Regions from separate parts of the Klebsiella quasivariicola genome, predicted to be linked through region 3. Evidence: predicted binding sites of a transcription regulator. Region 3 holds the regulator's gene; each other region holds the start of a gene.
The links. The regulator CRP, encoded in region 3, controls carbon source genes, mostly activating them, when cyclic AMP is high. The targets are predictions, from matches to a motif close to ATGTGANNNNNNTCACAT.
Positions count from the first base shown of each region.

Region 1 (3,143 bases), 2.1 Mb from region 3:
TTTTTTCTTGGCGTTATCCGCCAGCAGACGCTCCCGCGCCTGGGTGGCCGCGGTCATGTATTCGTCGTAGTTGCCCGGATAGACGCGCAGTTCGCCGTAGTCAAGGTCCGCCATATGGGTGCAGACCATGTTCAGGAAGTGACGGTCGTGCGAAATGATGATCATGGTGCTGTCGCGATCGTTCAGCGTCTGCTCCAGCCAGCGAATGGTGTCGATGTCCAGGTTGTTGGTTGGTTCATCAAGCAGCAGGATGTCCGGATTGGAGAACAGCGCCTGCGCCAGCAGAACACGCAGTTTCCAGCCCGGCGCGACTTCGCTCATCGGGCCGTAATGCTGTTCAACCGGAATGCCGACGCCGAGCAGCAGTTCGCCCGCGCGCGCTTCTGCGGAGTAGCCGTCCATTTCGCCATATTTGACTTCCAGATCGGCCACTTTATAGCCATCTTCTTCGCTCATCGCCGCCAGGGCGTAGATGCGATCGCGCTCCTGCTTCACTTCCCACAGCTCGCCGTGGCCCATGATGACCGTATCCAGCACGGTGAACGCTTCAAAGGCGAACTGATCCTGACGCAGCTTACCGATACGCTCGTTCGGATCGAGAGAAACGTTGCCCAGCGTCGGTTCGAGATCGCCGCCGAGGATCTTCATAAAGGTCGATTTACCGCTGCCGTTGGCGCCGATCAGACCATAACGGTTGCCGCCGCCAAATTTAACGGAGATATTTTCGAACAGCGGCTTACTGCCAAACTGCATGGTAACGTTGCTGGATACTAGCACGGGGATATCCTGAAAAAAGAGTATGAGGGGTGTGATACAGCAGACATTATGCCAGCAAATGACACACTTTTCACGGCCTGCGGTAAATTCCGCCGCGGCGCTTGTGCTAAGGTCTTTGTCAGATGAGGCGGAAACCCGCGCTCAAACGGTTATTCTGTACGTCATTATGAGGAGCCCCATGACCACCAGCCTACCGCGACATCCGGCCTTTTTATCCCTGCAGGGCGGTATTAATTTTCGCGACCTGGGCGGCCAGCGTGCCGCCGACGGACGCCGTGTACGCAGCGGCAAGCTGCTGCGCTCCGGCGCGCTAAACCGGTTGACCGCAGAGGATCTCAACCACCTGGATACCCTGCCGCTCAGCCGGGTGCTCGACTATCGCGACCCCGGCGAAGTGCAGCGCACCCCGGACAAACTGAGCCCGCTTACCCACTATCTCAACGCGCCGGCCAATCCGCCCGTCAGCGAGGTCAACGCGAAGGTTACCGAGCTGAATGCCGCCACCCTTAACGCGCTGAACGGTGAACAGTTCATGCTGCAACTCTATCGCCAGCTGCCGTTTAACAACCCGGCCTATCGCCAGCTCGCCGCGTGGCTTACCACCCCTTTTGACGGCGCCTTACTGCAACATTGCGCGGTCGGCAAAGATCGCACCGGCGTCGGCTGCGCGTTAACCCTGTTCGCCGTCGGCTGCGACAGCGAAACGGTGATGGAGGAGTACCTGCTTACCCACGGCATGTTAACGCCGGTGGAGGAGTGGATGCTGGAAAGGCTGGGCAACGACCTGACCGCCCAGGGGCGCCAGAGTCTGGCGGATATCCTGACGGTGAAAGAGTCCTATCTCGCCGCCGCGCTGTCGGCCATCCACCAGCGCTATGGCACCGTCGACGCCTGGCTGGCGAAAGAGTATCAGCTCACCGCTCCGGTTCGCGCCGATCTGCAGACCCGGCTGCTGGAAGAATAGCGTTTTTTTCTACCCCGAGGGGGCGCTGGTGTCGCCCGCCGGGACGCGTCAGCAGGGACGACAGGGAAAAAAATGTGATTTCGTACACATCTGATTTACCTGTTCAGCGGAATGCACATATAATGCGCTCCCATCTACTGTCTGAATCATTTAACAAAGGCCTGTGTGGCGTTGATTTCGCACACGACATTAAAGACTATGAAATTATCTACACTCTTAGCGGCAGCCTTCGCCATCGTAGGCTTTTGCAATACAGCGTCTGCTGTCACCTATCCTTTGCCAACCGATGGCAGCCGTTTGGTTGGTCAGAACCAGGTCATCACCATTCCGGATGATAACAAGCAGCCGCTGGAATACTTCGCGGCGAAATATCAGATGGGGCTTTCCAACATGCTGGAAGCCAACCCGGGGGTGGACACCTATCTGCCGAAAGGCGGTAGCGTACTGAACATTCCTCAGCAGCTGATCCTGCCGGATACCGTGCATGAAGGGATTGTCATCAACAGCGCGGAAATGCGTCTGTACTACTACCCGAAAGGCACCAACACCGTCATCGTTCTGCCGATCGGGATCGGTCAGTTAGGCAAAGATACGCCGATCAACTGGACCACCAAAGTCGAACGTAAGAAAGCCGGCCCGACCTGGACGCCGACCGCCAAAATGCATGCTGAATACGCCGCTGCCGGCAACCCGCTGCCAGCCGTCGTACCGGCCGGCCCGGATAACCCGATGGGCCTGTACGCGCTGTATATCGGCCGTCTGTACGCCATCCACGGCACCAACGCTAACTTCGGTATCGGCCTGCGCGTAAGCCACGGCTGCGTGCGTCTGCGCAACGATGACATCAAATTCCTGTTTGAGAACGTGCCGGTCGGCACCCGCGTGCAGTTTATCGATGAACCGGTAAAAGCCACCACCGAGCCGGATGGCAGCCGTTATATTGAAGTTCACAACCCGCTGTCGACCACCGAAGCGCAGTTCCAGGGCGGCGAGATTGTGCCGATCACCCTGACTCAGCCGGTACAGGCGATCACCAGCCAGTCTGATGTCGATCAGAACGTGGTTGAGCAGGCTATTCAGAACCGCTCCGGTATGCCGGTGCGTCTGAACTAAGTTCTGCATGACGAGAAAAACGGCGGGCCTGATGCCCGCCGTTTTTTTATCTGTATTTTCCCGGGCGACTAAACCGTGCCACATCGCAGCCCCGCTACGCGCAGCGCCAGCTAGGGACCTCACATTAACCGTTATTAACGAGAATAATCCCACCGTGATCGTAGCGGTAGTGACAGTGGGCATACTCCAGCGGCGTGCCGTCTTCGAGATAGATAACCTGCTCCACCTCCAGCACCGGATCGGTCGGCTCGCAGTGAAGATGCTGCCTGTCCAGCTCGTCCGGTTTCAT
Region 1 covers NZ_CP022823.1:3,837,047-3,840,189, forward strand. The annotation lists gene B8P98_RS19350 (ABC-F family ATPase) at 1-777, opposite strand, end outside; partial or broken gene B8P98_RS19355 (tyrosine-protein phosphatase) at 826-1,741, shown strand; gene ldtB (L,D-transpeptidase) at 1,940-2,854, shown strand; gene B8P98_RS19365 (GntR family transcriptional regulator) at 2,979-3,143, opposite strand, start outside.
Region 1: ldtB (L,D-transpeptidase) is a predicted target of CRP. The motif match lies at 1,814-1,831, and genes of this name have one in related genera.

Region 2 (3,143 bases), 450 kb from region 3:
CAGTTGCCCTGCCATTTTAATCATCTGATATCTCACCAGATTATAAGCCAGCAACACGCCCCACAACTCCTGCTCCACAAGCTCCGGCTTTTTACTTCTCAGTGTCAACCTGCTCAGTTGCATCGTCTGCTTTATCTCCCGGTAACCCAGCTCAATTTCCCAGCGATAGCTATACAGATCCGCCATTTCCCCGCCGGGGTAGCGCATGGCGTCCGTCATCGACGTCAGCAGATGGCAGACTTTTCCTTTGCGCGTGATGGTCAGCAGGCGGGCTGTCATCTCATTTCCCAGACCCGGCCACTTTTTTCGTGCCTGCGGGCTGGTTTTCAGCTTCACCAGGTGGTCGCCTTTACCCAGTTTTCTGACCTCTTCGTACTGCGCGCCTTTTTTCAGAGGGATCAGCCAGTGCCGGTGTTCTCCCGCCTGGTTCCATGCGTTCAGCAGACCCAGTGAGTAATAGCCTTTATCCATTAGCGTCAGGGTGTTATCGCCGGTTTGCTCTATAAGTTTCTCCGCGAGCGCATTTTCGCTGTCTTTCATCGTGCCGAAGGCTGCTGCCGTCAGCAGATGGCTGGTCAGCTCCATCTGGCAGACCATTTTAACCTGTGGGTAGAGTGCCGGGTTTCCGCCATGCGTCTGGCGGGGGAAGGCGATATCGTTCTCTGGTGTGTCCGGTGTGCGCCAGAACACACCATCAATGGCCAGCAGGGTCAGGCCGCACCAGTGTGGATGCGGCGTGGCGTTATGCCAGAGCTGTGCTGTCTGCGAGAATACGCGGCGGACGGCTTCGCTTCCCAGACGCTGACGGGCCTGGATCACCGCGCTGGGGGCGACGAAGGGACGACTGCCCGGCAGCATGATGTCCAGACGGTTGACGATCTGATGAAGGGGTTCTTTACGTTCAAGCGCCATGCCGACAATGCACCAGACCATCATTTCCAGCGGCAGGCGACGCTTGCGCAGGGTGACGGTACCGGCTTCGGCCAGACAGCGGGAAATGAGTTCCGGGTCCAGATAGTCGCCCAGAGAAGTCAGTGGGTTACGCAGAGAATCGTAACGGGATACCAGATCAAGAGCCTGTCCAATGTGCATAAAAAAATCCGGAAACGGGTGAGCATTTCCGGATTCTTACACAGCCACTGGATCGATCAACTGATCCTTAACTGATCGGCATTACTCCCATTGCGAAGGGCTTTTTGTTTCTCACTCTGGCTGTCACGTCCTGTCTCTGCCTCGCGAAACGTTTCGATGGCGATCACATTTCTCTCTTCTTGTGATGGTTTTCTGCTCACACATTGATAATAATTATTTTAGCGAAACGTTTCGCTAGTGGAGCAAAAGAGAAAATGAAAAAAGGCACCGTACTTAACGCTGATATTTCCGCGGTCATCTCCCGCCTGGGCCACACCGATACGCTGGTGGTCTGCGATGCCGGATTACCGGTTCCCCGCAGCAGCACGCGCATTGATATGGCGCTAACCCAGGGCGTACCTTCCTTTATGCAGGTACTGGAAGTGGTGACGACGGAAATGCAGGTTGAAGCGGCTGTTATCGCGGAAGAGATTAAAACCCATAATCCGCAGCTCCACGCGACGTTGCTCAACCACCTTGAGCAGCTGCAGCAGCACCAGGGAAATACCATTGAAATTCGTTACACCAGTCATGAGCAGTTCAAAAAACAAACCGCAGACAGTCAGGCGGTAATTCGCAGCGGGGAGTGTTCCCCGTTTGCGAATATCATTCTCTGTGCCGGCGTTACGTTCTGAGGTCGCCGTCATGGAAGCCTTATTGCAACTAAAAGGGATCGATAAAGCGTTCCCTGGCGTCAAGGCGCTCTCCGGTGCCTCACTGAATGTTTACCCCGGCCGGGTGATGGCGCTGGTGGGTGAGAATGGCGCTGGTAAATCCACCATGATGAAAGTGCTGACCGGGATCTATACCCGCGATGCAGGCGCTTTATTATGGTTGGGCAAAGAAACCACCTTTAATGGCCCAAAATCCTCCCAGGAAGCCGGGATCGGCATCATTCACCAGGAACTGAACCTGATCCCGCAGTTGACGATCGCCGAGAACATCTTCCTCGGTCGTGAGTTCGTGAACCGTTTTGGCAAAATCGACTGGAAGCAGATGTATGCCGAAGCCGACAAGCTGCTGGCGAAGCTGAATTTACGCTTTAACAGCCAGAAGCTGGTGGGCGATCTGTCGATTGGCGATCAGCAAATGGTGGAGATCGCCAAAGTGCTGAGCTTTGAATCGAAGGTCATCATTATGGATGAGCCGACCGATGCGCTGACCGATACCGAAACCGAATCGTTGTTCCGCGTCATCCGCGAACTGAAGTCGCAGGGGCGCGGCATCGTCTATATCTCCCACCGTATGAAAGAGATCTTTGAGATTTGCGACGACGTCACCGTGTTCCGCGACGGGCAGTTTATCGCCGAACGCGAAGTCTCCTCGCTGGATGAAGATCGACTGATCGAAATGATGGTTGGCCGTAAGCTGGAAGATCAATATCCGCATCTCGATAAGGCGCCGGGCGCGATACGCCTGAAGGTCGATAATCTCTGCGGCCCGGGTGTGGAAAACGTGACCTTTACTCTGCGCCAGGGGGAAATCCTTGGCGTTGCCGGGCTGATGGGCGCCGGGCGGACTGAACTGATGAAAGTGCTGTACGGCGCGCTGCCGCGCAGCAGCGGCGCCGTGACGCTGGATGGCCATGAAGTGGTTACCCGCTCGCCGCAGGATGGCCTGGCGAACGGTATTGTCTATATCTCCGAAGACCGTAAGCGCGATGGCCTGGTACTCGGGATGTCGGTCAAAGAAAACATGTCCCTGACCGCGCTGCGCTACTTCAGCCGGGCGGGCGGTAGTCTCAAGCATAAAGATGAGCAGCAGGCGGTGAGTGATTTCATCCGGCTGTTTAACGTGAAAACGCCGTCCATGGAGCAGGCGATCGGCCTGCTTTCCGGCGGCAACCAGCAAAAGGTCGCCATTGCCCGCGGGCTGATGACCCGACCAAAGGTGCTGATCCTCGATGAACCGACCCGCGGCGTCGACGTCGGGGCGAAGAAAGAGATCTACCAGCTCATCAATCAGTTCAAAGCCGATGGCCTGAGCATCATTCTGGTCTCCTCCGAGATGCC
Region 2 covers NZ_CP022823.1:5,494,826-5,497,968, reverse strand. The annotation lists gene B8P98_RS27645 (IS4 family transposase) at 1-1,092, opposite strand, end outside; gene rbsD (D-ribose pyranase) at 1,347-1,766, shown strand; gene rbsA (ribose ABC transporter ATP-binding protein RbsA) at 1,777-3,143, shown strand, end outside.
Region 2: rbsD (D-ribose pyranase) is a predicted target of CRP. The motif match lies at 1,244-1,261, and genes of this name have one in related genera.

Region 3 (3,143 bases):
CCGCAATTTTCCCGTACCCATATCAACTTTCAGCGCGTGCCGACGGTGGATACCTCCAACCCGTTTGCCGCCAAAGCGATCCCCTCGCTGGACGAGAGCTTTGTGGTGATCCATTTCCGCAATCTGCAGAATATCGACTTCCCGTGGCTGCTGGCGATGCTGCAGGGGTCGTTTATCTCGCACATGAACACCCTGGTGGTGCCGGGCGGTAAAATGGGGCTGGCGATGGAGCTTATCATGACGCCGCTGGTCGAGCGCCTGATGGAAGGTCGTAAGATCGGCTAACCGAAAAAACCCCGGTCAGGCCGGGGTTGAGATTTGATACAACAGCAGGCAAAGACTATGCCTCGATCACTTCATAGGAGTGGGTGATCTTCACCGCTTTTTCCAGCATCAGCGCCACCGAGCAGTATTTCTCTGCCGACAGATCCACTGCCCGGGAGACGGCGGCATCTTTCAGCGCCTTACCGGTCACGATAAAGTGCAGATTAATATGCGTGAACAGACGCGGCGCCTCTTCGCGGCGCTCAGAGGTCAGCTTCACTTCGCAGTTGGTCACGTCGTGGCGACCTTTTTGCAATATGGAGACCACATCGATCGCGCTGCAACCGCCCGCCGCCATTAGCACCATCTCCATCGGGCTGGGAGCCTTATCCCCGGAGTTGCCATCCATCAGAATCTGGTGTCCCGATGCGGACTCCCCGATAAAGGTTAACCCTTCTACCCATTTCACACGCGCTTGCATAAAATTTAACTCCAGTATCGCAATATTCCTGTCAGATTACGCGCACATAACAATTCTCGCAACGGAAGGCGACCTGCGTCATGCTGAAGCGAGACACCAGGAGACATGCGGCGAAAGCTATGCTAAAACAGTCTGGATGCTACAGTATTACATTGATGTACTGCATGTATGCAGAGGAGTTCACATTACGGGCTGTCGAAAAATCATCAGCCAGCTTCCCAGGTATAGGGAAACAATACGATTGCATGCCCGGACGCCGTGTAGTGTCGGCGCCCGGAGATAGCTTATAACAGAGGATAACCGCGCATGGTGCTTGGCAAACCGCAAACAGACCCTACCCTTGAATGGTTCTTGTCTCATTGCCACATTCATAAGTACCCATCAAAAAGCACGCTGATCCACCAGGGTGAGAAAGCAGAAACGCTGTACTACATCGTTAAAGGCTCCGTGGCTGTACTCATCAAGGATGAAGAAGGTAAAGAGATGATCCTCTCCTACCTCAACCAGGGCGATTTCATCGGTGAATTAGGCCTGTTTGAAGAGGGTCAGGAGCGTAGCGCCTGGGTACGGGCGAAAACCGCATGTGAAGTGGCCGAAATCTCTTATAAGAAATTCCGTCAGCTGATCCAGGTTAACCCGGACATTCTGATGCGTCTCTCTTCGCAAATGGCTCGCCGTCTGCAGGTCACGTCTGAGAAAGTGGGCAACCTCGCCTTCCTCGACGTGACGGGCCGTATCGCCCAGACGCTGCTGAACCTGGCGAAGCAACCGGATGCCATGACCCACCCGGACGGTATGCAAATTAAAATTACCCGTCAGGAAATTGGTCAGATCGTCGGCTGCTCTCGTGAAACGGTTGGCCGTATTTTGAAAATGCTGGAAGATCAGAACCTGATTTCCGCCCACGGTAAAACCATCGTCGTCTACGGCACCCGTTAAGTTGCTAAGCGGCGTATTGCTCCTGCAGTACGCCGTTTTTGTTTTTCCCTCATGTGGCGCAGGCTGATTTACCACCCGGAAGTCAACTATGCACTGCGGCAAACGCTGGTGCTGTGTCTGCCTGTGGCCATCGGTCTTCTGCTCGGCCATCTCCAGCAGGGACTGCTGTTTTCCTTAGTCCCCGCCTGCTGCAATATTGCCGGTCTTGATACCCCGCATAAGCGCTTTTTCAAACGCCTGATTATCGGCGGCTGCCTGTTTGCCGGATGCAGCCTGGTGGTACAGTTGCTGCTCGCCCAGGCGATTCCCCTGCCGCTTATCCTTAGCGGTCTGGCGCTTTTGCTTGGCGTCACTGCGGAAATCAGTTCGCTGCATGCGCGTCTGCTGCCCGCATCGCTGATCGCCGCCATCTTTACCCTGAGCCTGGCGGGCAATATGCCCATCTGGGAGCCGCTGCTAATCTACGCCTTCGGTACGCTGTGGTACGGCGTGTTTAACTGGTTCTGGTTTTGGCTGTGGCGCGAACAGCCGCTGCGGGAGTCGCTCAGCCTGCTTTACCGGGAGCTGGCCGACTATTGTGAAGCCAAATACAGTCTGTTGACCCAGCATACCGATCCGACGACCTCCCTGCCGCCGCTGCTCACCCGTCAGCAGAAGGTGGTCGATTTGATCACCCAGTGCTATCAGCAGATGCATATGTTGGCCGCCAACCAGCGTAACGACCACAAGCGCCTGCTGCGGGCGTTCCAGATGGGGCTGGATCTGCAGGAGCATATTTCGGTTAGCCTGCATCAGCCGGAAGAGGTGCAAAAGCTGGTGGAACGCAGCCATGCCGAAGCGGTGATCCGCTGGAATGCGCAAACCGTCGCCGCCCGCCTGCGGGTGCTGGCGGATGACATGCTCTATCATCGCTTCCCGCAGCGCTTTCAAATGGATAAACAGATCGAGGCTCTGGAAAAGATCGCCAGGCAACATCCGGATAACCCGGTCGGCCACTTCTGCGCCTGGCACTTCAGCCGCATCGCCCGGGTGCTGCATACCCAGCGCCCCCTGTATGCCCGGGATCTGATGGCCGACAAAGAGCGTCGTTTACCGCTGTTTCCCGCGCTAAAGAACTATCTGTCGCTGAAATCACCCGCACTGCGCAATGCCGCCCGCATCAGCGTGATGCTGAGCATCGCCAGCCTGATGGGTAACGCCCTGCATTTGCCGAAGCCCTACTGGATCCTGATGACCGTACTCTTCGTCACCCAGAACGGCTATGGCGCCACGCGGGTGCGAATTGTCCACCGGGCGGCGGGAACGCTCGCCGGCCTGATCATCGCCGGACTGACGTTGCACTTTCACGTTCCGGAGAGCTATACCCTGAGCGGGATGCTGCTGATCACCCTACTTAGCTATCTGATCATCCGCAAACATTATGGCTGGGCGATGGTAGGCTTTACGGTGACGGCGGTGT
Region 3 covers NZ_CP022823.1:406,211-409,353, reverse strand. The annotation lists gene B8P98_RS01945 (phosphoribulokinase) at 1-285, shown strand, start outside; gene B8P98_RS01940 (OsmC family protein) at 341-745, opposite strand; gene crp (cAMP-activated global transcriptional regulator CRP) at 1,052-1,684, shown strand; gene B8P98_RS01925 (YccS/YhfK family putative transporter) at 1,736-3,143, shown strand, end outside.

Region 4 (3,143 bases), 2.5 Mb from region 3:
TGTTCGACAGCGCGTCTAAATTTGGCGGTGCCGTTGCCATGCCGCTTATCGTCTGGATGATCTACACCTTTGACTGGCGACTGACCTTTCTGATCATCGGTAGTGTGGGCATTTTATGGGTTATCGCATGGTATTTTATCTATGCTGAAAACCCTGAAGAACATAAACGCATCAGTCCTTCGGAAGTGCGCATTATTCGCGATGGCCAAAAACAACATCACGGCGACAAAACCGTATTGCCAATGAAATGGTATAAGCTCTTGCGTTATCGTAACATTTGGGCAATGTGCATCGGCTTTTTCACCATCAATTATACGTCCTATTTTTTCATTACCTGGCTTCCCACTTACCTGGTAAAAGAGAAAGGTATGGATTTTATTAAAATGGGGATGGTAGCCGCTCTGCCTTTATTATGTGGGATGGTGATTGAAGTTTTTGCTGGCTGGGCCTCAGATCGCCTGGTACATAAGAAAATACTGTCTCTAACAGCGACCCGTAAACTGTTTTTGACCATCGGCTTACTCATGGCACTTTGCATCGGTTTTGCACCATTTACCGACTCGGTTTTCATGACTGTTTTTCTTCTTTGTGTCGCCAAATCAGGAACCACGGTTGCTGCGTCGCAGGTTTGGGCCTTACCGGGTGATGTTGCCCCCAAAAACAGCGTCTCAATTGTCGCTGGGCTGCAAAATACGGTTTCGAATATGGGAGGCGCAGTCGGCCCTATCATTACGGGTGCGATCGTTGCTGCGACAGGCTCATTCAACTGGGCACTGATTTTCTCGGCCATTCTTGTCGTTATCGGGATAATCAACTACCTGTTCCTGATGGGTAAAATTGAACCTATCAATGACAAGGGTGAAAAATCACCCGTCCTTAATGCTGCTGAACAACATTAAGTCCAATCCGCCCGGTAGAGGATGCCACCGGGCGTAAACACATTGTTACCCTCGCAGGTAAACCGTCCCGCGCAGATAGGTGGTCGCCTGGCCGCCGATCAGCACCCGGTCGCCCTGCCACTGGCAGCGCAGGTCGCCGCCGCGGGTGGAACCCTGGCGCGCCATCATGGTGGTTTTCCCCAGCTTTTCGCCCCACCAGGGGATCAGCATGCTATGGGCGGAGCCGGTCACCGGATCTTCCGGTACTCCTTCACCCGGGCAGAAGAAGCGGCTGACAAAGTCATACTCCACATCCGGCGCGCTAACACAGATCATTTTGCCAAGCGTTTGCAGCCGCACCATATCCGGCTGCACGGCTTCAACCTGCTGGCGATCCGCCAGCACCACCAGATAATCGCGCCCTTCCCGTACTTCAACGGCGGACTCAAGCCCCAGCCCGGCCAGCAGGTCCGCTGGCGGATTGGCCACCGGCGCGGTCGACCAGGCCGGGAAGTCGAGCGTCAGCCAGTCGCCGCTGCGGGTGACCCGCAGATCGCCCACAAAGCGAGTACTGAAGGTAATGGTCGCCGAAGGATGGTCAAGATATTCGAAAATCACGTGCGCTGTCGCCAGGGTGGCATGGCCGCAGAGGTTGATTTCGCCGAGTGTGGTAAACCAGCGTAGCTCATAACCCTCGTCGGTACGGACAAAGAAAGCCGTTTCGGACTGGTTATGCTGTTGGGCCATTTTCAGCAGCACATCGTCGGCTAACCACTCGCTGAGCGGGCAGACGGCAGCGGCATTGCCACCGAAGTTTTTATCGCTGAAAGCATCGACCAGATAAAATTGAATTTCCTGCATACACTGTCCTTACTTTTTTTACTTTCCCTCAACATGACATAAAAGCGCCTCCCTGACACTATCCATAGCAAAATTAATTGCTTAACCGCGGCCAGGCGCCGCCAACAAAATGAGATGCAGATCACAAAATGATTGTCTTTTCGCCAGCAATCGTTTTAAGATCAGCGTCACATCTTCCCCTGAATCACCAGTCCAGAGCTTATGACTACGAATACGGTCTCACGCAAGGTAGCGTGGCTACGTGTCGTGACGTTGGCCATCGCCGCGTTTATTTTTAACACCACAGAATTTGCCCCGGTTGGCCTGTTGTCGGATATTGCCGACAGCTTCGGCATGGAAACCGCGCAGGTGGGCATGATGCTGACCATTTATGCGTGGGTAGTGGCGCTGATGTCGCTGCCATTTATGCTGCTGACCAGTAAAGTGGAGCGCCGGCGGCTGCTGATCGCCCTCTTTATTCTGTTTATCGCCAGCCACATCCTGTCGTTTTTTGCCTGGAATTTTGACGTGCTGGTCATCAGCCGCATCGGCATCGCCTTTGCGCATGCGGTGTTCTGGTCGATAACCTCGGCGCTGGCCATACGCATGGCGCCGCCAGGCAAACGCGCGCAGGCGCTGAGCCTGATCGCCACCGGTACCGCGCTGGCGATGGTGTTCGGTATTCCGATTGGCCGCATCATCGGCCAGTATTTTGGCTGGCGGATGACCTTCCTGGCGATTGGCCTCGGCGCGTTAGCCACCCTGGCCTGCCTGGTGAAGCTGCTGCCAACCCTGCCGAGCGAACATTCAGGCTCGCTGAAAAGCCTGCCGGTGCTGTTCCGCCGCCCGGCGCTGGTCAGCGTATATATTCTGACCGTGGTGGTGGTGACCGCCCATTATACCGCCTACAGCTATATCGAGCCCTTTGTCCAGACCGTGGCAGGCCTGAGCGGCAACTTTGCCACCGTGCTGCTGCTGATCCTCGGCGGGGCCGGTATTATCGGCAGCATTCTGTTCGGTAAGCTCGGCAACCAGCACGCTTCCGGGCTGATTAGCATCGCTATCGGCCTGCTGCTGGCCTGTCTGCTGTTGCTGCTGCCGGCCTCGCATAACCCGCACCACCTGATGCTGCTCAGCATCTTCTGGGGGGTGGCGATCATGATTATCGGCCTTGGCATGCAGGTGAAAGTACTGGCCTCCGCCCCGGACGCCACCGACGTGGCGATGTCGCTGTTCTCAGGCATCTTTAATATCGGTATTGGCGCAGGAGCGCTGGTCGGCAGCCAGGTGAGTCTGCATCTGTCGATGGCCTCTGTCGGCTATGTCGGCGCCATTCCGGCACTGGTGGCGCTGGTCTGGTCGCTGATGATTTTCCGCCGCTGGCCGGTATCGCTGGAAGACCATCAGCCGCACCACTCCTGAATC
Region 4 covers NZ_CP022823.1:2,868,653-2,871,795, forward strand. The annotation lists gene B8P98_RS14335 (MFS transporter) at 1-899, shown strand, start outside; gene B8P98_RS14340 (PhzF family phenazine biosynthesis protein) at 945-1,739, opposite strand; gene B8P98_RS14345 (sugar transporter) at 1,941-3,140, shown strand.
Region 4: B8P98_RS14345 (sugar transporter) is a predicted target of CRP. The motif match lies at 1,849-1,866, and genes of this name have one in related genera.